DNA from 2 places in the Phycicoccus sp. Soil803 genome. Region 2 is predicted to be linked to the other one. Evidence: predicted binding sites of a transcription regulator. Region 2 holds the regulator's gene; the other holds the start of a gene.
What was found. Region 2 encodes HspR, which represses chaperone genes until heat shock. Its sites were predicted from a motif close to AAGTTGAGTCNNNNNGACTCAACTT; they were not measured.
Positions count from the first base shown of each region.

Region 1 (14,456 bases), 3.5 Mb from region 2:
ATCGAGACCAGCGAGTCCGGCACCCGGCACCGCACCGCAGAGCGGGTGGCCAAGCAGACCGGCTACCCCGTCATCTCGGTGAGCCAGTCGATGCGCATCGTCGCCATCTACGTCGACGGCGGACGCCACGTCCTCGAGGACTCCAGCGCGATCCTCTCCCGGGCCAACCAGGCCCTGCAGACCCTCGAGCGCTACAAGTCCCGCCTCGACGAGGTCACCGGCACCCTGTCGGCGCTCGAGATCGAGGACCTCGTCACGGTCCGCGACGTGGCCAGCGTCCTCCAGCGCCTCGAGATGGTGCGACGCATCCGCGACGAGATCTCCGGCTACGTCGTCGAGCTCGGCGTCGACGGCCGCCTGCTCACCCTCCAGCTCGAGGAGCTGACCGGCGGGCTGGGCAACGACCGCGAGCTCGTCATCCGCGACTACCTGCCCGTCACAAAGGCCGACCTCACGCTCGAGCAGGCGATGGCGGCGCTCGAAGAGCTCACCTCGACCGAGCTGCTCGACCTCGCCGCGGGAGCCAAGGCGGTGGGCTTCGCCGTCGGGGGAGACGCCCTCGACTCGGCCGTGAGCCCCTGCGGCTACCGGCTGCTCAGCAAGGTGCCCCGCCTGCCGGGCGCCATCGTCGACCGCCTGGTCGAGCACTTCGGGAGCCTGCAGAAGCTGTTGGCGGCCAACCTCGAGGAGCTCATGGACGTCGACGGCGTCGGCGAGGGCCGCGCCCGGGCCGTGCGTGAGGGCCTGTCCCGCCTGGCCGAGTCGAGCATCCTCGAACGCTACGTGTGAGCACCGGCACCGCTCCCGCCCGTCTGCACCACGAGGTGCTGGAGTGGTACGCCGTGTCCGCGCGCGACCTGCCGTGGCGGCGACCCGACGCCACGGCCTGGGGCATCTTCGTGTCCGAGATCATGCTCCAGCAGACCCCGGTCGCCCGGGTCGAGCCGGTCTGGCGCGAGTGGCTGTCCCGGTGGCCCAGCCCCAGCGCGCTGGCCGCCGACTCCCCTGGCGAGGCGGTGCGCGCGTGGGGTCGACTCGGCTACCCGCGTCGCGCCCTGCGACTGCACGCCGCCGCGGTCGCCATGGCCGAGCACCACGACGGCGCGGTCCCGGCGACCGAGGCCGAGCTGCTCACCCTGCCCGGCGTCGGCACCTACACCGCGGCCGCCGTCGCGACCTTCGCCTTCGGCGAGCGCACCACGGTCGTCGACACCAACGTGCGCCGCGTGCTGGCCCGCGTCGTGGGGGGTCAGGAGTATGCCGCGCCGTCGCCGACCCGGGCCGAGCTCGCCGTCGCCGCGGGGCTGGTGCCCGCTGACCCACCACGGGCCCGCACGTGGAGCGTGGCGGTCATGGAGCTCGGAGCGATCGTCTGCACCGCCCGTGCGCCCCGCTGCTCGGACTGCCCCGTCGCCGACCTGTGCGCCTGGCAGCTCGCCGGCCGACCGGCTCACGAGGGTCCGGCCCGCAAGGGCCAGGCGTGGGAGGGCACCGACCGCCAGCTGCGCGGCGCGCTCCTGGCCGTCCTGCGAGAGAGTGCCGACCCGGTGCCCCGGTCGGCGCTGGAAGCCTTGTCGGACGACGAGATCCAGCGCGAGCGCTGCCTCGACTCACTGGTGGCCGATGGCCTCGTCGAGCCGCTCCCTCGCGATCGCTTCCGGCTGCCGGCCTCGCGGCAGGCGAGCTGAGGTGAGCGTGCCCCCCGGCGACCCGTCCCGCCCCGCCCGGGGCGCGGGCAACGGCGTGCCGCCCAGGCCGACGGCCCCCGACACCGCGGCGCACGACCTGCCACCCACCACCCCGACCCCGGCCGCGAAGACCGCCGGCCGCCGGGCCGCCCACGCGTTCCGCGTCGGCGCCGCCCGCACCGGTCGGGTCGTCGGGCGAGGCACCCTGGCCGGGGCGCGGCTGGCTGGGCGGGGCAGCCGGGCCGGGGCGCGCCGGGCCCGGGCCTACACCCACTCGGCCGGAGCCGGCGAGAGCGGGCTCGCCCGGCTCGTGGAGCTGCACTTCGTCAACCTGATGGGCGACGCAGCGCTCACCGTGTCGCTGGCCGGCACCATCTTCGCCATCCCGACCGACGAGGCCCGTGGACAGGTCGCCCAGTTCCTCGTCCTCACGATGGCACCCTTCGCGCTGCTCGCCCCCTTCATCGGGCCGCTGCTCGACCGGTTCCGGCACGGGCGGCGCTGGGCCATCGGCACGACCCTCGCGCTCCGGGCCTTCCTGTGCTGGGTGCTGGCCGGAGCCGTCGCGAACGACTCGCCCTGGCTGTTCCCGGCAGCGCTCGGCTGCCTCGTCGCCTCGAAGGCCTACGGCGTCACCCGGGCCTCGGCCGTCCCCCGGCTGCTGCCACCCGGCTTCAGCCTGGTCAACGCCAACTCCCGCAACGCGCTCGCCGGCGTCGCGGGGATGGCGGTCGGCGGCGGACTCGCCGGCGCCGCCGCACGGGTCGGCCCCGAGTGGTCCCTGCGGTTGGCCTTCGTCATCTACGTCGTCGGCACCGTGCTGGCGATCCGGCTCCCGTCCAGGGTCGACTCCAGCACCGGCGAGCAGGACATCGAGGACACCGGGCCGCTGCCCGTCCCGCGCCGCGACGGTCGACGGCTCGGGCTCGTCCAGCGACTGCAGGCCCGGGTCGCAGCCCTGCCGGTGACGGTGCTCACCGCCCTCTGCAGCGCCATCGGGGCCCGCCTGCTGACCGGGTTCCTCACCCTCTTCATGGCCTTCCTCATGCGCGAGCACCCCCTGCCCGGGCACAGCGGCACCTTCGTCCTCGCCCTCGTCGTCGGCGCGGCCGGCACCGGCAACGCGCTCGGCACCGTGGTCGGCAACGCCCTGCGCCAGCTGCGACCCGACCTGATCATCGCGGTGGCCCTGATCGCCGACGTGCTGGCAGCGCTCGCCGCGGCGCTGTTCTACTCGCTCACGACGCTGCTGGTGCTCGGCCTGGTCGCCGGCCTCGGCGCCCAGCTGATCAAGCTGAGCAGCGACGCCGTCGTCCAGCGCGACATCGACGAGACCGTCCGCACGAGGGTGTTCGCGTGGTCCGAGACGGTCCTGCAGATCGCCTGGGTGGTCGGCGGAGGGATCGGGATCGCGATTCCGCTGATCCCACGCCTGGGCTTCGGCGTCATCTCGGCGCTGCTGCTCCTGGTGCTGGCCGCCTCGGTGCGGATCAGGATGACCCGGCACCACCGACCGCACCCGACCCCCGCCCCCGGTTCGATGTAAACCCGCCGGGGATCTCCGGCGGGTTTACATCGAACCGGGACGTCAGAGGGTGCGGAGCATGCGGGTGTTGCCGAGGGTGTTCGGCTTGACCCGCTCGAGGTCGAGGAATTCGGCGACACCCTCGTCGTAGGAGCGGACCAGCTCGGCATAGACCTCGGGCTCGACCGCCTGCCCCTCGATCACCTCGAAGCCGTGCCGGGTGAAGAAGTCCACCTCGAAGGTCAGGCAGAACAGCCGCTCGACCCCGAGTGCCCGGGCGTCGGCGACGAGCGCCTCCATCAGCAGCGACCCGACGCCATGGCCCTTGGCCTCGGGCCGGACCGCCAGCGTGCGGATCTCGGCAAGGTCCTCCCACATGACGTGCAGGGCGCCACAGCCCACGACGACGCCGTCCTGCTCGGCCACCCGGAACTGCTGGAGCGCCTCGTAGTAGGTCACCGCGTCCTTGGACACCAGGACCCGGGAGTCGGCATGCGGCCGGACGATCTCGCGGATCGTCCGGATGTCACTCGTGCGCGCCGCGCGGATCGTGACCGGCCCAGCCGGCTGAGGGCCGTCCGGCGCGGTGGGCTCGGGCGCGCTGGCCTCAGGCACCGAGGCGGCCGTTCTTCATGTCCGAGAAGATCGACCTCGCCCCCGAGCCGAGCAGCACCACGGACTGGCCCTCGCGGGTGCCGATCGCGCCCGGGACGACCTTGTTGGGCACCCCGGCCGCGGTGTTCACGTAGAGGCTGGCGCACAGGTTGAGGACCTCGCCGACGGTGAGGTCGGTGCTCAGGTGGGGACCCATCTTCGACAGCAGTCCGGCCAGGGCGCCCGGCCCGGCCTTGCGGGCCATGACGATGCCGGCCTTGATCAGCGCGCCCTGGTTGGCGGACCGGCCGAAGTCGCCGTTGGGCAGGTGCTTGCGCTCCCGCGCGAGGGCCAGCGCGTGCTTGGCGTCGAGCTTGTTGGTGCCCGGCTTGACGATCCGGTAGCCGTCGACGCTCTGCACGGAGCGCGCCGCGACGAAGACGATGCCCCCAAGGCTGCGGACCATCGCCCGAAAGCCCTTGAAGCCAGTGATGACGTAGCCGTCGATCGGCACGCCGCTGGCCCGCTCGATGGTGGTGACCATGCCGCCGACCCCACCGAAGACCAGGGAGGCGTTGACCTTGGCGTTCCCACCGGTCGACAAGGGCACCCACGAGTCGCGCGGGATGCCGACGATGCCGCCGACGCCCTTCTTGGCGTCGACCCCGATGATGTGGAGCGCGTCGCCGCGGCACTTGGTCACCGGCTGCGGGTTGCGCGCGTCCGAGCCGATCGCGAGGACCCGCATGGTCGGGAACGGCGGGCGGTAGACCTTGAGCGACGGCCACCAGCCGCCGGCCACCTTCCAGGTCTTGCCGTCCTTGACGAGCAGGGTGAGGTCCTTGCCCTGCACGACGGTCGCGATCGGCGACCCCTGCCAGGTGCCGGTGGAGCCGGCGACCTTCAGGGAGGCGGTGCGGGGCTTCCGCTTGCCCAGGGCCGCGCCCACGCTGGCGGTGGTGACGGACACCCGGCCCCCGAGGTACAGGGCGGACATCGCCGAGAGCAGGTCGGCGGGCAGGCCGGCTCCGGTCACCTTCGGCGGCGCGGCGGTGGCGCTGCTCGTCGTCGACGACGGCGTCGTGGTGCTGCTCGAGGGAGCCGGCTTCGGCTTGTCACTCGAGCAGGCGGCGACGGTCAGGGGGGCGGCGACCAGCCCGAAGAGGAGGGTGCGGCGGGGGAGGGAGGACTCAGACACGCGCTCCAATGTATGCCGCGGCGCGCGGACGATGCGAAACGGTCCGCGGTGCGCCGCGACGGGTTCGCAGACGGCATACCGGCGACGCCGTGGCGGTGGGCGGACGACAAGGCGGCCCGGACCATCCGGTCCGGGCCACCTCGTCCCCTCGCTGGTGGGGCCGTCCGGCTACTTCACCGAGTAGATCGGCTGGGTCTGCACGTTCAGCTGGTCCATCTTCACGGTGGCGGCCCTGCTCAGGTCGGCGTCGGTGATCTTGAGGACGTCGAACCCCTTGCCGAGGTCGGAGGAGTAGACGTGGCCGTTGTAGTAGTACGACGACCAGGTCCCGCCACCGCCACCGGCCGGGCCGGCCGGTCCGCGCTCGAAGTAGCCGATCTCGCGGGGGTGGTCCGAGTCGGTGAAGTCCCAGAACGACGTGCCGCCCATGTACCAGGACTGCACCATCACGTCGCGTCCCTTGACCGGGATCAGCGAGCCGTTGTGGGCGACGCAGTTCTCGGAGTCGAACTGGTGCCGGGGGATCTTGTAGTAGGACCGGAAGGTGAGCTTGCGGTCCTGGCTCAGGTCGTAGATCCCGTTCGCTCCGCGGTTGGGGCCGATCGTCGCGTTGCAGGTGGCCGCACCGCCGCCGCCGAGCTCGTCGGTGAAGACGACCTTGGTGCCGGCGTTGTTGAACGTCGCAGAGTGCCAGAACGCGAAGTTGGTGGTGTCGCGCACCCGATCGATCACCTTCGGCGCCACCGGGTCCTTGATGTCGAGGATGATCCCGTCACCCATGCAGGCGCCCGCGGCGATCTTGCGGGCCGGGTTCACGGTGATGTCGTGGCAGCCCGAGGTGTTCGTGTAGCCACCGTCCGGGAAGAGGTTCGGGGTGGCCACGACCTTCGCACTCGTCGGCTGCTTCTTCGGCACCTCGACGATCGAGATCGAGTCGTGCGGCGGCTGGCAGTCGGGGAAGGTCGCGTTGGGCGAGTAGCTCGAGACGTAGAGGTAGTCCACCTTCGAGCCCGGGATCAGCGAGTGCGTGTGCGAACCGCATGCCGTCTCGACCGACTTGATGTACCTCGGGTTGGCCACGTCCGAGATGTCGAAGATCTTGATGCCCTCCCACGAGGACTTCTCCGTGGCCGGCTGCGGGACCGACTGGCAGGAGTCGTCGGACCGCGAGGAGTCGGTGGACAGGTAGAGCAGCGTCCCCGACACGGTCACGTCGTTCTGCGACCCGGGGCAGCTCACCTGGGTCACCATCCGCGGGCTCGCGGGCACGGTCACGTCGTAGACCACGAAGCCGTTGTAGTTGCCGACGAACGCCAGGTTGTCCTGGAAGGCGAGGTCGGTCCCGGTGGCGCCGGCCAGTGGGCCGCTGCTGGGGAGGTTGGTCAGGTGCTCGACGTTCTGGCTGCGCCCGATCTCGTCCGGCCCCAGCTGGGTACCGGACTTGCCCACGCCGTCAGCGGCGAACGCCGCGCTGGCGGGGATCGTGAGGGCGAGCGCTGCGAGGCTGGCGAGCACCGCGTGGCGGGTTCTCATCTCTGGCTCCCTGGGTGAATCGCCGGTCCCGGCACCCCTTCAGTGTCGAGATCGTGACGATTTGTCCACCCTGTCGTCGAGGCCCGGAACCGTTCAAGGGTCTTCTGCCCCGTTTAGGGTAAAAAGTTGCTTATAAGGTCTGTTTGTGACGATTCATCATGGGAGGACTGTTCGCGTGTCGAGCCACCGCACCGCCCGGGGCTCCGCCCTCGCCGCAGCCGCCCTCCTCGGCCTTGGTCTCGCCGGGTGCTCCGGCGATACGCCGGCCCCCACGACGACGGCCACCTCACCCACCGCCCCCGTGCTCCAGCCGGGCCGGCCGGGCGAGCCGAACGCCTCGCTCACCGGCTCCGCCGCGCTGCCGTCGCGCACCGGCTCCCCGAGGGAGGCCGACGTGCGGTTCATGCAGGACATGATCGTGCACCATGCCCAGGCCATCGTCATGGTCTCGCTCGTGCAGGACCGGCTCGCCGACACCCAGGTCAGGTCGCTGGCCGCCCGCATCGCCGACGAGCAGCGGCCGGAGATCGACGCGATGGCCACGTGGCTCGAGGCCAAGGGCGAGCAGGTGCCGCCACAGGCCGGCAACCCCGAGCTCGGCTCGGGCAGCCACGACCACGCGGGCATGCCCGGCATGGCGACCCAGGCCCAGCTGCGACAGCTCAAGGCCGCCAGGGGCGCGGAGGCCGACCGGCTCTGGCTCACCCTGATGTCGGCGCACCACGAAGGCGCGCTGCGCATGGTGGTCCAGCAGCACCGCGACGGCACCGACGATGTCGTGACCCAGCTGGGCGACGAGATCCACGTGACCCAGTCGGTGCAGATCGGCTACATGCGCGAGATGCTCGACCGCCTCACCTGACCTGCCGGTCTCACGACAGAGAGGCGAGGTATGCCGCGTGGTGACCACGCGGCATACCTCGCCTCGATCGTGCTTGGAGTCCTGCCTCAGCCGGCGTCGGCGGAGTCGCCCACCGTCTCCACGACCGGGAGCTCGATGCTGCCCGGGTGCGGGGTGCCGACGAAGGTGAACGTCGCGGCCTTGCCCTCGCCCTCGGCCCCGACGAGCACCAGCTCGCCGGCCTTGAGCTCGCCGTAGAGGATCTTCTCGGACAGGACGTCCTCGATCTCGCGCTGGATGGTGCGACGCAGCGGTCGCGCCCCGAGCACGGGGTCGTAGCCCTTCTTGGCCAGGACGTTCTTGGCCTCGATGGTGAGCTCGATGCCCATGTCCTTGTCCTTGAGCCGCTTGTCGAGCTTGGCGATCTCGAGGTCGACGATCATGACGATCTCCTCCTGCGTGAGCTGGGGGAAGACGATGATGTCGTCGACGCGGTTGAGGAACTCGGGACGGAAGTGCTGCTTGAGCTCGTCCGTGACCTTGTTCTTCATGCGGTCATAGTCGCTGCGGGTGTCCGCGCCGGCCGAGAAGCCGAGCGAACCCTTGGTGATGTCCCGGGTGCCGAGGTTGGTCGTCATGATGATGACGGTGTTCTTGAAGTCGACCATCCGGCCCTGCGAGTCAGTGAGGCGGCCGTCCTCGAGCACCTGCAACAGCGTGTTGAAGATGTCGGGGTGGGCCTTCTCGACCTCGTCGAACAGCACGACGGAGAACGGCTTGCGGCGGACCTTCTCGGTGAGCTGGCCACCCTCTTCGTAGCCGACGTAGCCGGGAGGCGAGCCGAAGAGCCGCGAGACCGTGTGCTTCTCGGAGAACTCCGACATGTCGAGCTGGATGAGGCTGTCCTCGTCACCGAAGAGGAACTCGGCGAGCGTCTTGGCGAGCTCGGTCTTACCGACACCGGTCGGACCGGCGAAGATGAACGAGCCACCGGGACGACGCGGGTCCTTCAGACCAGCGCGGGTGCGGCGGATCGCCTGGGACATCGCCTTGATGGCGTCGTCCATGCCGACCACGCGCTTGTGCAGCTCGTCCTCCATGTGGAGCAGTCGGCTGGACTCCTCCTCGGTGAGCTTGAAGACCGGGATGCCGGTGCTGGCAGCCAGGACCTCGGCGATGAGCTCCTCGTCGACCTCGGCCACGACGTCCATGTCGCCGGACTTCCACTGCGTCTCGCGCTCCGCCTTGGCGGTGAGCAGCTTCTTCTCGTCGTCCCGCAGGCTGGCGGCCTTCTCGAAGTCCTGGCCGTCGATGGCCGACTCCTTCTCCAGCCGCACGGCCGCGATCTTCTCGTCGAACTCGCGCAGGTCCGGCGGTGCGGTCATCCGGCGGATGCGCAACCGCGCGCCCGCCTCGTCGATGAGGTCGATCGCCTTGTCGGGGAGGAACCGGTCGTTGATGTAGCGGTCGGCGAGGTTGGCCGCGGAGACGAGGGCGCCGTCGGTGATGGACACCCGGTGGTGCGCCTCGTAGCGGTCGCGCAGGCCCTTGAGGATCTCGATCGCGTGGCTGAGCGTGGGCTCGGCGACCTGGATCGGCTGGAACCGGCGCTCGAGCGCCGAGTCCTTCTCGATGTGCTTGCGGTACTCGTCGAGCGTGGTGGCACCGATGGTCTGGAGCTCACCGCGGGCCAGCATCGGCTTGAGGATGCTGGCGGCGTCGATCGCGCCCTCGGCGGCACCCGCACCGACGAGGGTGTGGATCTCGTCGATGAACAGGATGATGTCGCCGCGGGTGCGGATCTCCTTGAGGACCTTCTTGAGCCGCTCCTCGAAGTCACCGCGGTAGCGGCTGCCGGCGACGAGCGCGCCGAGGTCGAGGGTGTAGAGCTGCTTGTCCTTGAGGGTCTCGGGCACCTCGCCCTTGACGATGTCCTGGGCCAGGCCCTCGACGACGGCGGTCTTGCCGACGCCGGGCTCGCCGATCAGCACCGGGTTGTTCTTGGTGCGGCGGGACAGCACCTGCATGACCCGCTCGATCTCCTTCTCACGCCCGATCACCGGGTCGAGCTTGCCCTCGCGGGCAGCCATCGTGAGGTTGCGGCCGAACTGGTCGAGCACGAGGGAGCCCGCGGGCGTGCCCTCCTGCTGGACGTTGCCGGCCAGACCGGCACCCGAGCCGCCTTCCTTGCCCTGGTAGCCGGAGATGAGCTGGATCACCTGCTGCCGCACGCGGTTGAGGTCGGCGCCCAGCTTGACGAGGACCTGGGCGGCGACGCCCTCGCCCTCGCGGATCAGGCCGAGCAGGATGTGCTCGGTGCCGATGTAGTTGTGGCCGAGCTGCAGCGCCTCGCGCAGGCTCAGCTCGAGGACCTTCTTCGCCCGCGGCGTGAAGGGAATGTGGCCGCTCGGGGCCTGCTGCCCCTGGCCGATGATCTCCTGCACCTGCTCGCGGACCGACTCCAGCGAAATGCCGAGGCTCTCCAGAGCCTTGGAGGCGACGCCTTCACCCTCGTGGATGAGACCGAGCAGGATGTGCTCCGTGCCGATGTAGTTGTGGTTGAGCATGCGCGCTTCTTCCTGCGCGAGCACGACCACCCGACGGGCCCGGTCGGTGAACCGTTCAAACATCTTCTGCTCCTGCCTATCGAGATCACCTCGATGCTATCCGTGCGACGCGGACCCGGCGTCAGCCTTTCGTGGACCGATACCCGATCGGGACGAAATAGGGCCCTGTCGTACGACTCGTTGGGGGAACGCGGGGCGCTCCCCGACTGTTCCCCGCCCTGAGCCGAGTCGGCTCATGTTCGCCGTGGGCGGACGGACGCGGGATATGCCGCGGGGCTGGGTTCAGGCCGCGGGGCCCTTCTTGCGCACCTCGTCGACGTGGGCCATCGCCTCGCGCAGCTCGCCGAGCCAGCTGTCGGACTTCTCGCCGACGAGCTTGACGCACCAGGCCAGGGCCTCGGAGCGCGACTTGGCGACGCCCGCCTCGACGAGGGTGTCGAGCACCTGGCGCTCGGACTGGCGCAGCCGCGTCATGACCGGGGCCGCCAGGTGGGTGAAGAGCGCCTCGGTCTCGCCGACCCGCACGCCCCACGACACCTTGCGACCGCTGAGGTGCTCCAGCTCCCGCGCGATCTCGATGCGGCGCTCGCGGGTGTCCTCCCGGAACGACTTGATCCGGCCCCGCGCGGCGATGGTGCGGTCGGTGTCGTCGGTGTCGTCGCCCAGCTCGGGCTCGGCGAGGTCACCGATGATGATGAGCTCGTCGCGGTCGCGGGTGACCTCGACGGGGCCGGTGAACCAGTCGGTGGGGAGTCGGCCGGCCAGCCAGGCTTCCGCCGTTGTCTTGGTAGTCATGTAATGATGATTACACTGCAACGCCCTCCAGGGAACGGCTGTCCGCTCACGGCGAACTCGGGCCCAGCTCAGCGTGGCCGCTGGTCGCTGATCCGCTTGGCCTTGCCGAGCGAGCGCTCGAGGGCATGCGGCTCGAGGACCTCGACCTCGATCGTGACGCCGACCCGGTCCTTGACCCTCGTCCGCAGCACGCCGGCCATCGCGGCCCGCTGCTCCGGCGTCGTGTCGGCGGCAGCGGCCTCGACCCGGACCGTGAGCTCGTCCATCCGCCCCGGTCGGGTGAGCACGCAGAGGTAGTGCGGCGTCAGCCCCTCGATGCTCAGCAGGTGCTCCTCGATCTGCGACGGGAAGACGTTAACTCCGCGCACGATCATCATGTCGTCGCTGCGCCCGGTGATCTTCGCCATCCTGCGGAACTGCGGGAAGGCGGTCCCCGGCAGGAGGGTCGTGAGGTCCATCGTGCGGTACCGGACCACGGGCATCGCCTGCTTGCTGAGCGAGGTGAAGACCAGCTCGCCCTCCTGCCCGTCCGGAAGCACCTCGCCGGTGACCGGGTCGACCACCTCCGGGTAGAAGTGGTCCTCCCAGATGTGCAGGCCGTCCTGCGTCTCGCCCGACTCCTGGGAGACCCCGGGGCCGATCACCTCCGACAGCCCGTAGATGTCGACGGCGCGGATGTTGCTGCGGCGCTGGACCTCCGCGCGCATCTGCTCGGTCCACGGCTCGGCGCCGAAGATCCCGATCTCGAGCGAGGTGGTCTTCGGGTCGATGCCCTGCGCCTCCATCTCGTCGAGGATCCCGAGGAAGTAGGACGGCGTGACCATGATGATCCGGGGCCGGAAGTCCTGGATGAGCTGCACCTGCCGCTCCGTCATGCCCCCGCTCACCGGCACCACCGTGCAGCCGAGTCGCTCCGCGCCGTAGTGGGCGCCGAGCCCCCCGGTGAACAGGCCGTACCCGTAGACGACGTGCAGCAGGTCGCCCGGTCGTCCGCCCGCCGCCTCGATCGAGCGCGCCATCACCTGCGCCCACATGTCGATGTCGTCCCGGGTGTAGCCCACGACCGTGGGCTTGCCCGTCGTGCCGCTGGAGGCGTGCACCCGGACCACCTGCTCGCGGGGCACGGCGAACATCCCGAACGGGTAGTTGTCACGCAGGTCCGCCTTGGCGGTGAACGGAAAGCGCGCGAGGTCGGCCAGCTCATGGAGGTCGTCCGGCCGCACGCCGGCGGCATCGAACGCAGCTCGGTAGTGCGGCACGTTCGCGTAGGCGTGGGACAGGCTCCAGCGCATCCGGTCCAGCTGGAGCGCGCGCAGTTCCTCGACGGTGGAGACGACGTTGTCCATGTCGAGCAATCTACGACGACGGTACGAGCCAACCTGAGAGTTGGCCGTGAATCCCGGTCTCCCATATCGCGCGACGAGGATCGGACGTACGCTCGCAAAGGTGGACCGGCTCGGCTCGCCCCTAGTCGTCGATCCGCCCCAGGGGGTGGCCGACGAGGACTCCGGCGCCCCCGGTCGGCGGGCCCGCCTCACCGAGCTGGCCCGGGCAAACCGGCGGTGGCTGGTGGCCGTCCTCCTCGTCGCGGCGCTGCTCGTCGTGGGCACCTACGCGCTGACCCGAGGCCCGGAGACTCCTCCGATCACCGCCACCGACGTCGACAAGGCCGTCCAGGACGGCATCGCCAAGGCCCAGGAGGAGGAGGCCAAGGCACCCCCTGACGCGGCCGCGGCATACCAGGTCGCGCTGCCCTCACTCGTGACCATCGCGACGCGACTCACCAACTCCTCAGGTCCGCAACGCGGCACCGGCGCCGGGGTGGTCGTGAGCGCTGACGGCTCGGTGCTGACCGCACTGCACGTGGTCGACGGGGCCACGAGCATCGAGGTGACGTTCTCCGACGGCAGCTCGTCGCCTGCCGGGGTCAAGGAGAAGGACAAGGCCACCGACATCGCCGTGCTCACCCCGCAACGGCTCCCCCAGGTCGTCGTCCCGGCGGTCCTCGGTGGCGGCGCGCAGGTGGGCGACCCGGTCTTCGCCCTCGGACATCCGTTGGGGCTCAACGGATCTCTCTCGGCAGGCGTGGTCTCCGCACTCGACCGCAAGATCCGGGTCAACGACAGCCAGACCCTCGAGGGCCTGATCCAGTTCGATGCGGCCGTCAACCCCGGCAACTCGGGCGGGCCCCTGCTCGACAAGGGCGGACAGGTGATCGGGATCGTCACCGGGCTCGCGAACCCCTCCGAACAGAACTTCTTCGTCGGCATCGGCTTCGCCGTGCCCATCGCCACGGCCGGCGGCGTTGCCGGCAGCCCACCGCAGTAGCGCATCGCAACCCGAGGAGAGCGCATGGAACCGCACCGCCCCGATCTCGGTCGGCAGCACCCGTTGGAGCAGGCGCTCTACGAGGTCAAGAAGACCATCGTCGGTCAGGACCTCCTGCTCGAGCGGATGCTCGTGGCGCTGCTCGCGCGCGGCCACCTGCTCGTCGAGGGCGTCCCCGGTCTGGCCAAGACGATGGCGATCAAGACCCTGGCGCAGGCGGTCGGCGGCGAGTTCCAGCGGATCCAGTTCACCCCCGACCTGGTGCCCGCCGACGTCATCGGCACCCGGATCTACAACCAGAAGGACGGCGAGTTCCAGGTCTCCCTCGGGCCGGTCTTCGCCAACCTGGTGCTCGCCGACGAGATCAACCGCGCGCCCGCCAAGGTCCAGAGCGCGCTGCTGGAGGTGATGCAGGAGCGCCAGGTGACGATCGGTCGCGAGACCTTCAAGGCCCCCGACCCGTTCCTCGTGATGGCGACCCAGAACCCGATCGAGTCGGAGGGCACCTACGCGCTCCCCGAGGCGCAGGTCGACCGCTTCATGCTCAAGACCCTCATCGGATACCCCACTCCCTCAGAGGAGTTCGTCGTCGTCGAGCGGATGACGACGAACTACGAGGTGGCCCACCGGGTGCTCGAGCCGGGGCAGCTGGTCGAGTTCCAGAAGCAGGCCGACGCCGTCTACGTCGACCCAGCCGTGATCGAGTATGCCGTGCGGCTGACGGGCGCGACCCGCTCGCCCGGGTCGGTCGGCCTGCCCGACCTCGCCCGCTACCTGTCGTTCGGCGCGAGCCCGCGCGCATCGATCAACCTGGTCCTCGCCGGCAAGGCCCTGTCGTTCCTGCGGGGGCGCGACTTCGCCCGTCCGCAGGACGTCCGCGACCTCGCCCGCGACGTGATGCGCCACCGCCTCGTGCTGTCCTACGAGGCCCTCGCCGAGGGCATCGGCCCGGACGACCTGCTCACCCCGATCCTCGACGCGGTGACCATGCCGGACGTGCCGCTGCGCGACCGCCGACAGCCCCAGACCACCGAGACCTCGTGGACGACCGGACAGCGCTGAGCACCGGACCACCCGGGTCCGGTCCGTCGACGCCACTGACCGCCGAGAGCCTGCTCCGGCGGTTGGAGTGGCGCGTCGTGCGCCGGCTCGACGGCCGGTTGCAGGGCGACTACCGGACACTCTTCCGCGGGACCGGGATCGATTTCACCGACCTGCGCGAGTACGAGCCGGGCGACGACCTGCGGCACATCGACTGGAACGTCACGGCTCGCATGGACACTCCCTACGTCCGTGAGTACGTGGAGGACCGCGAGGTCACCGCCTGGCTGCTGCTCGACCGGTCGGCCTCGATGGGCTTCGGACCCGTCGACCGCCAGAAGTCGTT
Region 1 covers NZ_LMST01000001.1:3,958,610-3,973,065, forward strand. The annotation lists gene disA (DNA integrity scanning diadenylate cyclase DisA) at 1-789, shown strand, start outside; gene ASG95_RS18395 (A/G-specific adenine glycosylase) at 786-1,688, shown strand; gene ASG95_RS18400 (MFS transporter) at 1,690-3,234, shown strand; gene ASG95_RS18405 (amino-acid N-acetyltransferase) at 3,277-3,762, opposite strand; gene ASG95_RS18410 (LCP family protein) at 3,821-5,005, opposite strand; gene ASG95_RS18415 (LVIVD repeat-containing protein) at 5,174-6,538, opposite strand; gene ASG95_RS18420 (DUF305 domain-containing protein) at 6,714-7,400, shown strand; gene ASG95_RS18425 (ATP-dependent Clp protease ATP-binding subunit) at 7,487-10,009, opposite strand; gene ASG95_RS18430 (hypothetical protein) at 10,229-10,741, opposite strand; gene paaK (phenylacetate--CoA ligase PaaK) at 10,810-12,087, opposite strand; gene ASG95_RS18440 (S1C family serine protease) at 12,188-13,069, shown strand; gene ASG95_RS18445 (MoxR family ATPase) at 13,094-14,131, shown strand; gene ASG95_RS18450 (DUF58 domain-containing protein) at 14,110-14,456, shown strand, end outside.
Region 1: a site for HspR is predicted at 10,162-10,186, ahead of ASG95_RS18425 (ATP-dependent Clp protease ATP-binding subunit). Genes of this name have one in related genera too.

Region 2 (14,456 bases):
CCGCCGCGGCCGAGGCGATCGGGAAGTACAAGCAGCTGCAGTCGCTCTCGAAGGCACCCAAGGACGCCGACGAGGCCACCCCCCAGCAGTTCGAGGTCTTCGCGGAGGGCAACGTCGCGCAGATGATCGGCCTGCCGTGGGAGATGGGCTCGGCGGTCGGGGCCAACAAGAAGCTCGACGGCAAGGTCGCGGTCTTCCCGATCCCCAGCAGCAGCGCGGACAAGTCCGGCTCGGTGTTCCTCGGTGGCTCCAACCTCGGCATCTCGGCCGGCTCGGACTCGCCGAAGCTCGCCGCCGACTGGCTCGCCCTGATGACTGGCGAGAAGTACCAGACCGAGCTCGCCCTCGCGTCCAACGTGGTCCCGAACCGCACGGCCCTGCTCTCCAAGCTCACCGACCCGACGGCCAAGATCATGGCCGGCGCGGCTGCGAACGGCCACGTGACGCCGGTCGACCCGCGGTGGGCAGGGGTCGAGGCCGGGGCCAACCCCGTGAAGGACTACATGACCGCGGTCCTCACCGGCACGGACCCGGCTGCGGCCGGAGCCAAGGCGAGCGCCGAGATCACCAAGCGCATGAGCGGTGCGCTCTGACCAGTCCCACCGCGGTCCGTCCCCCGACGGCCGCGCCGCCCCCGGCACACCTCCGCCGCCGGGGGCGGCGCGGCACCACCGGAGGAGGCGGTCCCGCGGGCCGCCTCCTGCCGCTGCTGCTGATCGCACCGACAGTCCTCACCCTTGCCGCCCTGATGGGCTGGCCGTTGGTCAACAACGTCCTGCTGTCGCTGCGCAAGGTCACGCTCCGCGAGCTGATCAGCCGCGACGTCGTCTGGGTCGGCTTCGACAACTACCGGACGATCCTGGCCGACCCGGCCTTCTGGGACGCGGTGGTCCGGTCGGTGCTCTTCACCGCTGCCTGTGCCGCCACCACCATGGTGGTGGGCGTCCTCATGGCCCTCCTGCTGGTGCGCCTGCCCCGCTTCCCGAAGGTGCTCCTGTCGATCAGCCTGGTACTGGCCTGGGCCACCCCGGTGCTCGCCGCGACCACCGTGTTCCAGTGGCTCTTCGACACCGACTTCGGCGTCGTCAACTGGCTGCTGGCCCGGGTCGGTCTCGACACCGAGGGCCACTCGTGGTTCTCGACGGGTCGCTCGACCTTCCTCGTGGCCGGCCTGCTCGTCGTCTGGCAGGCCGTCCCCCTCGTGGTCTTCAGCATCTCGGCCGCCCTGGCGACGGTCCCCCCGGAGCTCGACGAGGCGGCCGTGATCGACGGCGCCACCGCGAGCCAGCGCTGGTGGACCATCACCTTCCCCCTCGTGCGACCGATGATCGGCGTGCTGGCCTTCCTCCAGGTGATCTGGGACTTCAAGGCCTTCACCCAGGTCTACGCGATGCGCCGAGGCGGCCCGGACTCCTCCACGACGACGCTGCCGATCCTCATCTACCAGGAGGGCCTGGCCCGCAGCCAGTTCGGCCTGGCAGCCGCGGCATCGGTCGTGACGGTCGCGATCCTGCTCGTCCTGCTCGCGCTCTACGTGCGGTCGGCCGTGCGCGCCGAGGAGGTGCGATGAGGGCCAGCCGCCGCGCCCGCGGCATACAGTCGGCGATCGCCCTCGTGCTCGCCGCCCTCTGGGCGTTCCCCGTCTACTGGATGGCGGTCACCGCCATCAAGCCGCGCTCCGACGTGGTCTCGCGCACTCCGGTGTTCATCCCGCACTCCCCGACGCTCGAGCACCTGCGCACCGCCATCGAGGCCCCGGGGTTCTGGCACTTCGCCCGCAACAGCCTCGTGCTGACCATCGGCGCGGTGGTGATCGCCCTGCTCATCGCACTCGCCTCGGCATGGGCCAGCACGCGCTACTTCTTCAAGGGGCGCAAGGCGTTCCTCATCACGATCATGGCCGCGCAGCTCGCCCCGTGGGAGGCCATGCTCATCCCGATCTTCATCGTCTACCGAGACACCGGCTGGCTCGACGTCCTGCTGGCGCTGATCCCCCTCTACATGGTGATGGTGCTGCCGTTCACCGTGTGGACCATGCGCGGCTTCATCGCCGCCGTCCCGGTCGAGCTCGAGGAGGCCGCCCTGGTGGACGGCTGCTCGCGCGGCCAGGCCTTCCGCCGCATCGTCTTCCCCTTGCTGGCGCCGGGGGTCATGGCCACGTCGCTGTTCGGCTTCATCACGATCTGGAACGAGTTCGTCTTCGTCAACGCGCTCATGCAGTCGGAGCCGAATGCGACTCTCCCCCTGTGGATCTCGGCCTTCCAGACCGTGTTCGGCACCGACTGGGGGGCCACGATGGCCGCCTCCTCCCTGTTCACCCTGCCCGTCATCCTCCTGTTCGCCATCCTCCAGCGCCGCGCCGTGGGCGGGCTCGCCGCGGGGGCGGTGAAGGGATGAGCGACGTCAGCGAGATCGGGTATGCCGTGGACCTCGGGTCCGCGGACCTGCGTCGCCTCGCGCTCGCCGTGGTCCAGCCCGGCTTCACCGGGCTGACCGCTCCGTCGTGGCTGCTCGAGCGGCTGGCCGAGGGCCTGGGCGGCGTGGCGCTGTTCGCGCGCAACATCGAGTCGCCTGCGCAGGTGGCCACCCTCACCGCGGCGATCCACGCGGCCAACCCTGCGGCGCTCGTGGCGATCGACGAGGAGGGCGGCGACGTCACGCGGCTCGAACACGCCACCGGCTCGTCGTGGCCGGGGAACCTCGCCCTCGGCGCCGTCGACGACACCGCCCTCACCGAGGCGGTGGCGGCCGAGATCGGCGCTGCGCTCGCCGAGCTCGGCATCGACCTGGACTACGCCCCCGACGCCGACGTCAACGTCGAGGCGGCCAACCCCGTCATCGGGGTGCGGAGCTTCGGCGCCGACCCGGCCCTCGTGGCGCGCCACACCGGGGCCTGGGTGGCCGGGCTGCAGTCGGCCGGCGTCCTGGCGTGCGCCAAGCACTTCCCCGGCCACGGGGACACGGGTGTGGACAGCCACCATGACCTCCCCGAGGTGGACCTCGGCGACCCGGAGACCAGCCCCTGGCTCGTACCCTTCCGGGCGGCCCTCGCCGCCGGCGCTGCCTCGGTCATGAGCGCCCACGTGCGTGTCCCCGGCATCGATCCCCGTCCCGCCACGCTGGTGCCCGCCATCATGACCGGTCTCCTGCGCGACGGACTCGGCTTCACTGGCCTGGCGCTCTCGGACGGCCTCGAGATGGGCGCCGTCGCCGGGCCGCTCGGGGTGGCGGAGGGGGCGGTCCAGGCGGTCCTGGCCGGCGTCGACGCGTTGTGCATCGGCGGAGGACTCGCCGACGCCGAGACCGTGGACTCCGTGGTCGCGGCACTCGTGGGTGCCGTCGAGTCGGGTCGCCTCCCCCTGGAGCGGCTGGCCGAGGCGGGCGAGCGGGTGGCCGCCGCGGCGCGGCTGCGCGACGAGCTTCGCCTCGCGGCCACGGCGGCCCGGACGGGTCGGCCGGTCCCCGGGGCGGCACCGGCCGGGCGCACGGCGGCGGCCAGGGCCCTCCGGGTCCGTGGTTCGGTCCCCGTCGTCGCCACTGCGACCGGCCCGTGCGTCCTCGAGCTCGTGGCCCCGAGCAACATCGCCGTGGGCGACGACACCCCCTCCGGCCTCACGACGGCGGTGGCCCGCAGGTGGCCCGGGCTGGCACCGCTGCGGATCACCGACACGGCGGGCGTTCGCGCGGGACTGGCCGCGGCGACCGGACGCCCGGTGTGGGTCGTGGTGCGCGACCCACACCGGCACCGGTGGATGGGCTCCCTCGTCCAGCAGATCGTGCGCGCACGACCCGACACCGTCGTCATCGACACCGGGTGGCCCGGGTGGTCACCGCCTCAGGGCGCGACCCACGTGGTCACGTACGGCGCGTCGTGGGCCAGTGGCGAGGCCGTGGTCGACCTGCTCGCCCCCTGAGCAGCGTGCCTCCTGGCCACGGGGGTCAGGCAGGGGTGGCCGGGTCCGGGTCGTACCAGCCGCCGTGCTCCTCGGCCAGGGCGCTGAACCGGTCGCGGAGCCCGGACTCGACCGGTCCGGACTCGTCGGCGACCATCTCCTCGACGACGTGGACGGCCCACTCGTGGTCCTCCGAGTCGTCCTCCCCCGCCAAGGCCTCCCGGACGACGCGGACCTCGGAGAAGCCCTCATGGGCCAGTTCGGCGGCGACGTCGTCGGCGGTCTCACGGTCGGGGAAGACCAGCAGGTGCTCACTCACAGGACGAGTATGCCGGGCGGATGGCGTCAGTCGGCCCAGCGGCAGGCCCGGCGCAGCCGGGCGCGCTCGGCCGGGGCGGCTTGGGTCAGCCGGAACCGCACCCACCGCTCGGGCACCTTCATGTGCCAGACGAAGTCGTCCCAGTCGCTCGCGAGGGCGAGGCGGCGCTCCATGACGTCGAGGGGCATGGCCCGTCGGGCCGCCTCGCGCTCGACCCGGCGCTCGGTGGCCGAGGCCGTCCAGCCGCTGCACTCGACGTCGCCCCGCTCGGCGTGGACCAGCTCGTGCCACAGGGAGCAGCGCTCCTCCTCGAGGCTGCGACCGGAGCGCAGGACGATCGCTCGGCGGCCGTGGTAGTAGCGACCGGGCTCGGCGATGGGCTGCCGCACCAGCACCACGTCGCGCATCTCGCGCAGCACCGCCCAGGGGTCAGGAACCCCGGATCCGTCGCTCGATGGCGTCAAGCCTGCTCCTCACGTCGTCGATCAGCGCGAGGACCTCCTCGTCACTGACCCCGGACCGCATCCGCTGACCCGGGGCGGTCACGAAGCCCCCATCCTGCGCCGACCCACCGACAGGCTCACCACGGTCGTCCAGCCCCAGGACCTCGAGCACCTTGGCTCGCTTGACGTCCTGGACCCCGAGCCCGTCCTCCACACGCTTCCACGTGATCGAGGAGATGCGCGCCTCCCTGGCCGCCTGCTCCTTGCTCCACCCGTGGCTGAGACGGGCCCGTTCGACGCGTTGGCCGAGGCGTTCGAGCTGCTCACGATTCATGCTGCGCATCTTGCCAGTCACATCCAGTCACTTCTAGTCCCGTTCAGTCACGCTTTGGCCACCAGGGCACCCAACTCCGGCGCGTCGTGGGTCGACACCGGGGTCGCCTGACGCGATCACGGCACATTCTGCCGATACCTGTGCAGAACTCTTGCCGGAGCATCCGGTCATGACTATGTTCGTGGTCATGCCTAGGGAAACACCCCCAAACCACGTGATCGAGGTGCACGGCTACGCACTGCGCGTCATCCGTCAGGCCAGGGGCCGTGCGGTGACCGACCTCGCCGCGGCCCTGGGGGTCGACCCGTCCTACATCAGGCACCTCGAGAACGGCAGCAAGTTCCGCGTCAGTCCCGAGGTCTACGCCGGCCTGCTCCGTGAGCTGCAGATCGAGGACTACCGGGCACTGCTGGCCACCGCGCCGCTGCGCGACGAGGTGTCCGCCTGACCTGCCCGGCACCCCTCCAGACTGCGCCGGCGCCGGCCGAGAGCCCCCATCGTCTTGCGAGGTGGGGGCTCTTGGTGGGCCGGCCCGTGCATTGGTCGGAGCGAGGCGTGCCGGCCCGCCCTTGTGCCGTGGTCAGTGGTGGCTCGGACGCCAGACCACCAAGGCCTGCGAGCGCTGCATTCGGGGGCGCTGTCCGGCCCGCACCGCGATCACGTCACCGGTCGGGCCGACGGCGAACACGCGGGAGGCGGATCGCGCTTGCGACGAGAGCCGGGAACGCTCGAGCTCGTCGGTCAGCTCCAGCACCCGACCGCGCAGGGCAGCCACCTGGTTCTCGAGCTCCAGGATGCGCTGGATGCCGGCGAGGCTGACGCCCTCCTCCTGGGACAGGCGCTGGACCTCCCGCAGCATCGCGACGTCGCGCCCGGAGTAGCGCCGTCCGCCACCGCGTGTCCTCGACGGGCTGACCAGGCCGAGCCGGTCGTACTGCCGCAGGGTCTGGGCGTGCATGCCGGCCAGCGTGGCCGCCACGGAGATGACGAAGATCGGGGAGTCGTCGTCGGGGGAGAACGAGCGTGCCTCGTCCACGACCGGTCACCGCCTCGCGTTCGCGAAGAGCTCGGCCCGCGGGTCGAACCCCTCGTCCAGGGCCTGCAGGGTCTCGACCGCAGCCCTCGCCTCGTCGGACAGCCGCTGCGGCACCACGATGCTGACCTTGGCCATCAGGTCACCCGGCTTGTCCTTCACCGGCACGCCCCGGCCCTTGATCCGCAGGACGCGGCCGCTGGGCGTGCCCGGCGCGACCCGCACCTTGACGGTGGACCCGTCGAGGGTGGGCACGGCCACGGTGGCCCCGAGCGTCGCCTCGGCAAAGGTCACGGGGAGCTCGATGGTGAGGTTGTCGCCCTCACGCCCGAAGACCGGGTGCTTCTCGACCGCGACGGTGAGGATCAGGTCGCCGGCCGTAGCCCCCGTGTCGCCGGGCTGGCCCTTGCCGCGCAGACGGATCTTCTGTCCGTCCTTGACCCCGGCCGGGATCCGCGTGGTGATCTGGCCACCACCGGTCGTGCCGAGGGTGACGGTGGCGCCCTCGACGGCGTCGCGGAACGACAGGCTCGTGCGCGCGGTCAGGTCCGCGCCCTTGCGCGGCCCCTGGGGCGCGCGGAACCCCGTGCCCCCGTATGCCGGGCCGGCACCTCCGCCGAACATCCCCCCGAGGATGTCCTCGAGGTCAGGCTGCCCGCCGCCGCCGGTGGAGTACCGCACGCGGGTGCCACCGCGCCCTGCCCCGCCCCCGAACATCGTGGAGAACACGTCGTCGAAGCCACCCGCGCCACCACCGGGACCACCGGCGGTGAACCGGGCACCGCCGCGGGCCATCTGGCGGACCGCGTCGTACTCGCGACGCTTCTCCGGGTCGGACAGCACCGAGTTGGCCTCGCCGACGTCCTTGAAGCGCTGCTCGGCAGCCGCATCGCCCGGGTTCTTGTCGGGGTGGTGCGCGCGGGCGAGCTTGCGGTAGGCCTTCTTGATCGCCGCGTCGTCGGCGTCCTGGGGGACGCCGAGGATCGCGTAGAAGTCCTTCTCGAACCAGTCCTGGCTAGCCATGTCGGCGCCCTCCTCTCGGCGGTGCGGTGCAGGTTTCGTTCCTATTGGGTGGGAAACCTGCGGTCGGGGTCATGCGGTGAATGATGCTGCCGTCACTCGGGATCGGCCACGGCGACGCGCGCTGCCCGCAGGATCTGCTCGCCCGCGCGGTAGCCGGGCTGGAGCACCTGCACCACGGTGGTCGAGTCGGTCGGCTGCACCGAACCGTCCTGCGGCCAGGCGGTGTGCATCAGGGCTTCGTGCAGGTTGGGGTCGAACTGCTCACCCGCCGCGCCGTAGCGCTCCAGCCCGAACTTGCCGAGGGTGGACTCCAGCTTGTCGGCGATGGCCGCGAACGGGCCGTCGGCGAGGTCGCCGTGCTCCCGCGCTGCGTGGATGTCGTCGAGCACCGGGAGCAACGCCTCGATGACCGACTGGGCTGCGCGCTCCTGTACGACAGCGCGGTCACGGTCGACGCGACGCTTGTAGTTCACGTACTCCGCCTGCAGGCGCTGCAGGTCGGCGAGCCGCTCCCCCGCGAGCACCGTGTCGGGGTGCAGGTCCGCATCCTGGGCGCCCTCGGGGGTGCTCAGGTTGCTGGTCGAGTCGCTCGCCTCGGTGGCGTCCCCGGCGTGCTGCGGGCCAGCACCCTCATCGAGGATGTCACCCTGCAGCGGGGCCGCCTCGGCGGTGGTGGGCGGCGCGGTCTCGTCGGCGCCCACCACCCCCTCGGCACCGTCAGGCGTGGGGGCCTGGTCGGTCACTTCTTCTCCTCGTCGTCCTCGACGACCTCGGCGTCAACCACGTCGTCGTCGGACGCACCCGCGTCGGCGGAGCCGGCGTCGTCGGACGCCGCGCCGTCACCGGCGGTGCCGGCCTGCTCGGACTCGGCGGCCGCGGCATACATCGCGGTGCCCAGCTTCTGCGACTCCTCGGAGAGCTTCGAGGTCTTGGCCGAGATGTCCTCGGGCGAGGCGCCCGACTCCGGCTTCAGGGCCTCCTTGAGGTCCGCGAGCGCGGCGTCGACATCGCCACGGCCGTCGGCCGGGAGCTTGTCGGCGTTGTCGGCGAGGAACTTCTCGGTCGAGTAGACGAGGTTCTCGGCGGTGTTGCGGGCCTCGGTCTCCTCGCGACGCTTCCGGTCCTCGTCGGCGTGCGCCTCGGCCTCCTTGATCATCCGCTCGATGTCCTCCTTGGCGAGGGCCGAACCACCGGAGATGGTGATCTTCTGCTCCTGGCCGGTGCCGCGGTCCTTCGCGGACACGTTGACGATGCCGTTGGCGTCGATGTCGAAGGTGACCTCGACCTGCGGCACGCCACGGGGTGCGGGCGCGATCCCGCTGAGCTCGAAGGTGCCCAGCTGCTTGTTGTGCTGCGCGATCTCGCGCTCACCCTGGAAGACCTGGATCAGCACGCTCGGCTGGTTGTCCTCGGCGGTCGAGAACACCTCGGAGCGCTTGGTCGGGATGGCCGTGTTGCGCTCGATGAGCTTGGTGAACAAGCCGCCCTTGGTCTCGATGCCGAGCGAGAGCGGCGTGACGTCGATGAGCAGGACGTCCTTGCGCTCACCCTTGAGGACACCGGCCTGCAGGCTCGCTCCCACGGCGACGACCTCGTCCGGGTTGACGCCCTTGTTCGGCTCCTTGCCACCGGTGAGCTCCTTGACGAGCGCGCTCACGGCGGGCATGCGGGTCGAGCCACCGACGAGGACCACGTGGTCGATGTCGGCCAGCGCGATGCCGGCGTCCTTGATGACGTTCTGGAACGGCTGACGGGTCCGGTCGAGCAGGTCCTTGGTCAGCTGCTCGAACTGGGCGCGGCTGATCGTCTCCTCGAGGTGGATCGGGCCGTTCTCGGACATCGAGAGGTACTGCATCGACACGTTGGTGCTGGTCGAGGAGGAGAGCTCCTTCTTGGCCTGCTCCGCGGCGTCACGCAGCCGCTGCATCGCGATCTTGTCCTTGGACAGGTCGACACCGGAGGTGTTCTTCACGGTGGTGAGGAGGTGGTTGACGATGCGCTCGTCCCAGTCGTCGCCACCGAGCTGGTTGTCACCGCTGGTCGCGCGGACCTGGATGGTCGAGAAGCCGTCCTCCGGGTCCTTGCCGACCTCGAGGAGGGACACGTCGAAGGTGCCGCCACCGAGGTCGAAGACGAGGATGAGCTCGTCTTCCTTGCCCTTGTCGAGACCGTAGGCGAGCGCCGCGGCGGTGGGCTCGTTGATGATGCGCAGCACGTTGAGGCCCGCGATCTCACCGGCCTCCTTGGTGGCCTGGCGCTCGTGGTCGTCGAAGTACGCGGGGACGGTGATGACGGCGTCGGTCACGTCCTCACCGAGGTAGGACTCGGCGTCGCGCTTGAGCTTCTGCAGGATGCGGGCGCTGATCTCCTGCGCGGTGTAGGTCTTGCCGTCGATCTCCGGTGACTTCCAGTCGGTGCCGATGTGGCGCTTGACGGAGCGGATCGTCCGGTCGACGTTGGTGACGGCCTGGCGCTTGGCGATCTCGCCGACCAGCACCTCACCGCCCTTGGAGAACGCCACGACGGATGGGGTCGTACGACCGCCCTCCGCGTTGGCGATGATCGTCGGCTCCCCGCCCTCGAGGACGGCGACGGCCGAGTTGGTGGTACCGAGGTCGATGCCGACCGCACGTGCCATGGTGAATCTCCTGTGTGTCTGGGTGACGCTGGGTTGAGTTGCCTGCACTCAAGTTAGGAGCCGGTATGCCGCATGGCAAATCCGGGCGCCAAACTTGCGTTCACTCGGCTCAACTTCGTGCGTGAGGAGATTGTTCCCGGCCGGGCGACCTTTCTCGCCTCACTCCTCGCCGCGGGCGACGCCGTGCCAGTAGGCGGCGATCTCGCTGCCCTCGCGGAGCACGGCATCGGGGCCGGGCGGCGCGGGCCACAGCTGGAGGAGGTAGCGGTCGGGGGCGGTCTCGTCGTCCTCGGGGGTGTCGAGCTCCTGCCCCTCGTCCATGCCGGCGACGCAGTAGCGCGCCCGGTGCCAGCCGGGCTGGGGGATCGTGCAGCCGTACGCGCTCTCGAACGTCGCGATCGTCAGGTCAGGCGTGGACAGGTCGACCGAGACCTCGACGACGTCCTCCCACTCCTCGTCCACCTCGGGCGCACCCTCGCTCCAGGTGACGACCAGGGGGACCTCGCCGGTGTGGAGGCCGGTGACCATGCCGAGCTGGTGCGGGACCTGCGCGCCCACGAGCCCGTTCGCCTGACCCCGGCGCGCCCCGACCAGGTCGTCGGTCTCGTCGCCGCTGCCGTCCGGGTCGGAGTAGAGGTCGATGAAGCCGTAGTGGACGTCGACCAGACCTGCGAACACCTCGGGCATGCGGCCAGCCTCTCGCGGTTGACCGTCAGCGAGCAATCCGCCTCCACTTCACTCCCGACTTCTGGCCAGCCGTGCCGCACCGACCCCCGGTCTCGCGGCCGTCGTGCGACACCAGTGGCCAGAAGTCCCGGCGTCAGGGGGTGCGGTGGCGAGGAACTGGGTCAGCGAGTCGCAGCGGAATCTCGGCCAGTGGCCCACTCCTGAGACCCGGTATGCCGCGTGGCTGTCGGTGGGGGGTCCTACCGTGGGCGTCATGGCCGAGAAGCGCTCGTCACACCTGAGGGTGGTCCCCACCCCGTCCGCTCCCGCGCGGGCTCCTGAGGCCTCACGCGCCGACACCGACCCGACCCGGGACTACTGGGCCGAGCTGCAGGCCCTGCGCGACGAGCGGCGGCGGCTGCGCGCCGGCTGACCACGCGGTCGGTCCGGGTCAGCTGGGGGTAGCGTCGCGGCTCGTGGACGACCGACTCTTCGCGCGCTCGGTGTCGGAGCTGACGGCCCACGACCCCGACCTCGCCGCGCTCGTGGCCGAGCACGGCATACCTCCGTTGTGGCTGCGGCCACCGGGGTTCGCGAGCCTGGTGCTGTTCATCCTCGAGCAGCAGGTGTCGCTGGCGTCTGCTGCCGCGGCCTACCGCAGGGTGCTCGAGCGCGTGGGCACCATGGGCCCTGAGCCGTTGCTGGCCACGACCCCCGAGGAGCTGCGGGTCGACGGAGTGTCGCGCCAGAAGGACCGCTACCTGCGCGCCCTGGCCGCAGCGGTCGTGACCGGCGAGCTCGACCTGGCCGGGCTCGATGCCCTCACCGACGACGAGGTGCGGCGAGCGCTCATCGCCCTGCCCGGTATCGGGCGCTGGACCGCCGACGTCTACCTGCTCGCCTGTCTCGGCCGCGCGGACCTCTGGCCGGTCGGCGACCGCGCGCTGCAGGTGGCGGCGGCCGAGGCCCTGGGCCTCGACGTGGTGCCCGACCAGGCTGCCCTCGAGCTGGTGGGCGAGCGGTGGCGACCGCACCGGTCGACCTCGGCGCGGCTGCTCTGGCACGGTTACCTCGCGCGGCGCGGCCGGTCCGAGACGCCGCTCATCGTCCTCGACTGACCCGGCCCCCGTCTGTTGGAAGCGAAACTTCCGGAGATCCGGCAGTTTCGCTTCCAACAGACGCAAGCCCGGGACGTCAGCCGGCCGTCACCTCGCGGGCGAGCGCAGGTGGCATGTAGTCGTAGCGGACGAAGCTGCGGGTGAAGCTGCCGGTGCCGTGTGAGACCGAGCGCAGGTCGACCGGGTAGCGGGCCAGCTCGTGGGCCGGCACCTCGGCGTGGATGACGGTGCGCCCGGTGACCTCGGACGGCTCGGTGCCGTGCACCTGACCGCGACGGCCGCGCAGGTCCGCCAGCACCCCGCCGACCGCGTCGTCGCTGACGTCGATGTGCACCTCGTCGACGGGTTCGAGCATGGCGACCGTCGAGTCGTTGGCCGCCTCTCGCAGCGCCATCCCGGCGGCGGTCTGGAACGCCATGTCGGAGGAGTCGACCGAGTGGGCCTTGCCGTCGACGAGGGTGATGCGCACGTCGACCACGGGGTAGCCGGCCAGCACCCCCTTCTCGAGCTGGTTGCGGGCGCCCTTCTCCACCGAGGGGATGAAGTTGCGGGGCACGGCTCCACCGACGACCTTGTCGACGAACTCGATGCCCGCGCCGCGCTCCAAGGGCTCGATCTCGAGGTGGCAGACGGCGTACTGGCCGTGTCCACCCGACTGCTTCACGAGCCGGCCCTGCACCTTGGTGGGCCGGACGAAGGTCTCGCGCAACGATGTCCGCACCGGCTCGACCTCGACGGGCACGTGGTAGCGGGAGTCGAGGGTGGCGATCAGCTGGTCGACGTGGGCCGGACCCATCGCCCACAGCACGAGCTGGTGGGTCTCGGCGTTGTGCTCGAGCCGCATGGTGACGTCCTCGGCGACCAGCCGTTGCAACGCGGTCGCGAGCTTGTCCTCGTCGCCCTTCGACCTGGCGTGGATCGCCACGGGCAGCAACGGGTTGGGCAGCAGCCAGGGTTCGACAAGGGCCGGCTTGTCCTTGCGCGACAACGTGTCCGAGGTCTCCGCACCCGCGAGCTTGGCGACGACGACCACGTCACCGGCGATCCCGGCGGCCACCGGCCGCGTCTCGTCACCCACCGGCGCAGAGAGCGGGCCGATCCGCTCGTCATCGGTGTCGTGGTCGGCGTGCTCGTCCACGAGGTGGCTCGCGAAGTGCTGGAGGTGACCGGAGATGTGCACCGGTTCGTCAGGTCGCAGCGTGCCGGAGAACACCCGCACCAGCGACTGACGACCCACGAAGGGGTCGGTCGTGGTGCGCACGACCTCGGCCACGAGCGGACCCGCGGGGTCGCAGGTCACCGTGCCGAAGTCGCCGCCGGCCGGGGTGTAGACGGTGGGGACTGCTGCCCCCACCGGAGACGGGAAACCCTTCTCGCACAGCTCGAGCAGCGCCTCGACACCCACGCCGCCGGGAGCATGGGTCGGCAGGATCGGGAAGAAGCGGGCCGTCGCGATGGCGAGGCGCAGGTCGCCGGAGACGGCCTCGGTGTCGACCTCCTCGCCCCCCAGGTAGCGCTCGAGGAGCCCTTCGTCCTCGGACTCCTCGATCACGGACTCGATCAGCTCGCCCCGCTGGGCGTCGATCAGCTCACCCTCGTCGCTGCTGGGCTCCCGGTCGGCCTCACCGCCACCCGGCCGCTGCTCGGTCACGGTGCGGCGCAACAGGTTCAGCAGTCCGGTGACCGCGCCGTCGACCACGAGCGGCAGGGCCAGCGGCTCGGCATCCCCGAAGGCGCGCTGGCACCCGTCGACGGTCGCCTCGAAGTCGGCCCGCGCCTGCTCGAGGCGGGTGACGGCGACGGCACGCGGCATACCGAGCACCTCGCACTCGCGCCACAGCAGTCGGGTCGGCTCGTCCACGCCGTCCGCCGCGGCGACGACGAAGATGGCCGCGTCTGCGGCCCGCAGGCCGGCGCGCACGTCACCCACGAAGTCGGGGTGACCGGGGGTGTCGAGCAGGTTGAGAGTGACCTCGCCGGTCGGGATCGAGGCCGCCGTCAGGGACTGCGTGGCGGCGAGATCGCCCCCTTCACGAGCGCGGCGGCCCGGGATCCGGGCCGCCACGAGCTGGTCGAACAGTGCCGTCTTGCCGGCCCCGCTCGCTCCCACCAGGACCACGTTGCGGATCTGGTCCGGTGAGGACGGACCCGCGGCGTCGCTGACACGGTTCATGAGGTCACCTTGCTCCGGTCGCCCACGCGCCGCAAGGGGTCTCGGCCCGGTGGCGGCACGGGATCAGTCGGCAGAGCTCGTGGTGGCGGGGCGCACCGTCGACGGCCCTCTGGGCTGCGGCTGGGGAGAGCGCTGCGGACAGCCGCCCATGATCGAGCTGGGGAGGCTGAAGATCCTCAGTGACGTGGTCCTGGCCGCCTTGTCGATGGCGGCGTCGAGCGTCACCACCCTGTCGTCCGCGACGAAGTAGTACTGCGCATCGGTGATGCGGACGGTGTTCCCCGTCGCTCGGTCGAGGTAGAAGGACCCGTGTCCGTCGGTGGGATACACGATGCCTGAGGGCGTGATGTCGGGCGCGCTCTGAAGCCCGTGGTCGGTCGGCAGCCGGAGCACGAGATGCGCCGGCTTGGTCAGCGAGGGTGCGAACCAGAGCTCGGTGTACGGCGCGGAGTCGTCGGAGTTGTCGTTGGTGTAGGCCACACTGCCGTCGTCACCGAAGGTGACCATCACCCGACCGTTGAAGCGGCTCAGCCCGGCCGGAGGGTCCTTCTCCTGCAGGGTCCGGGTGTCGTAGAGCCGCCGGGTCCAGTTGCCCATGGTCAGCATCAGGTCGTCACCGAGGAAGCGGACACCGTTGACGTAGCCGGTGTAGGCGTCCCGCACGGTGCCCGTCTCCAGGTCGGCTACCTTCACGGTCCGTTCGCCGCCGGGTCCGGTGCCCTGGACCCACGCACCGATGCCCTCGTGCACGACGGGCGCGTCGAGCGGGCTGACGTAGGGGTTTCCCGCGGCGTCGGTCTCGTTGTCACCGAGGTG
Region 2 covers NZ_LMST01000001.1:423,184-437,639, reverse strand. The annotation lists gene ASG95_RS02035 (extracellular solute-binding protein) at 1-593, shown strand, start outside; gene ASG95_RS02030 (carbohydrate ABC transporter permease) at 749-1,570, shown strand; gene ASG95_RS02025 (carbohydrate ABC transporter permease) at 1,567-2,397, shown strand; gene ASG95_RS02020 (glycoside hydrolase family 3 protein) at 2,394-3,914, shown strand; gene ASG95_RS02015 (ribonuclease E inhibitor RraB) at 3,940-4,212, opposite strand; gene ASG95_RS02010 (ImmA/IrrE family metallo-endopeptidase) at 4,239-4,676, opposite strand; gene ASG95_RS02005 (helix-turn-helix domain-containing protein) at 4,642-4,989, opposite strand; gene ASG95_RS02000 (helix-turn-helix transcriptional regulator) at 5,159-5,437, shown strand; gene ASG95_RS01995 (heat shock protein transcriptional repressor HspR) at 5,570-6,025, opposite strand; gene ASG95_RS01990 (DnaJ C-terminal domain-containing protein) at 6,032-7,045, opposite strand; gene grpE (nucleotide exchange factor GrpE) at 7,138-7,788, opposite strand; gene dnaK (molecular chaperone DnaK) at 7,785-9,683, opposite strand; gene ASG95_RS01975 (hypothetical protein) at 9,843-10,370, opposite strand; gene ASG95_RS21555 (hypothetical protein) at 10,516-10,782, shown strand; gene ASG95_RS01970 (DNA-3-methyladenine glycosylase) at 10,826-11,467, shown strand; gene ASG95_RS01965 (elongation factor G-like protein EF-G2) at 11,544-13,640, opposite strand; gene ASG95_RS01960 (hypothetical protein) at 13,704-14,456, opposite strand, start outside.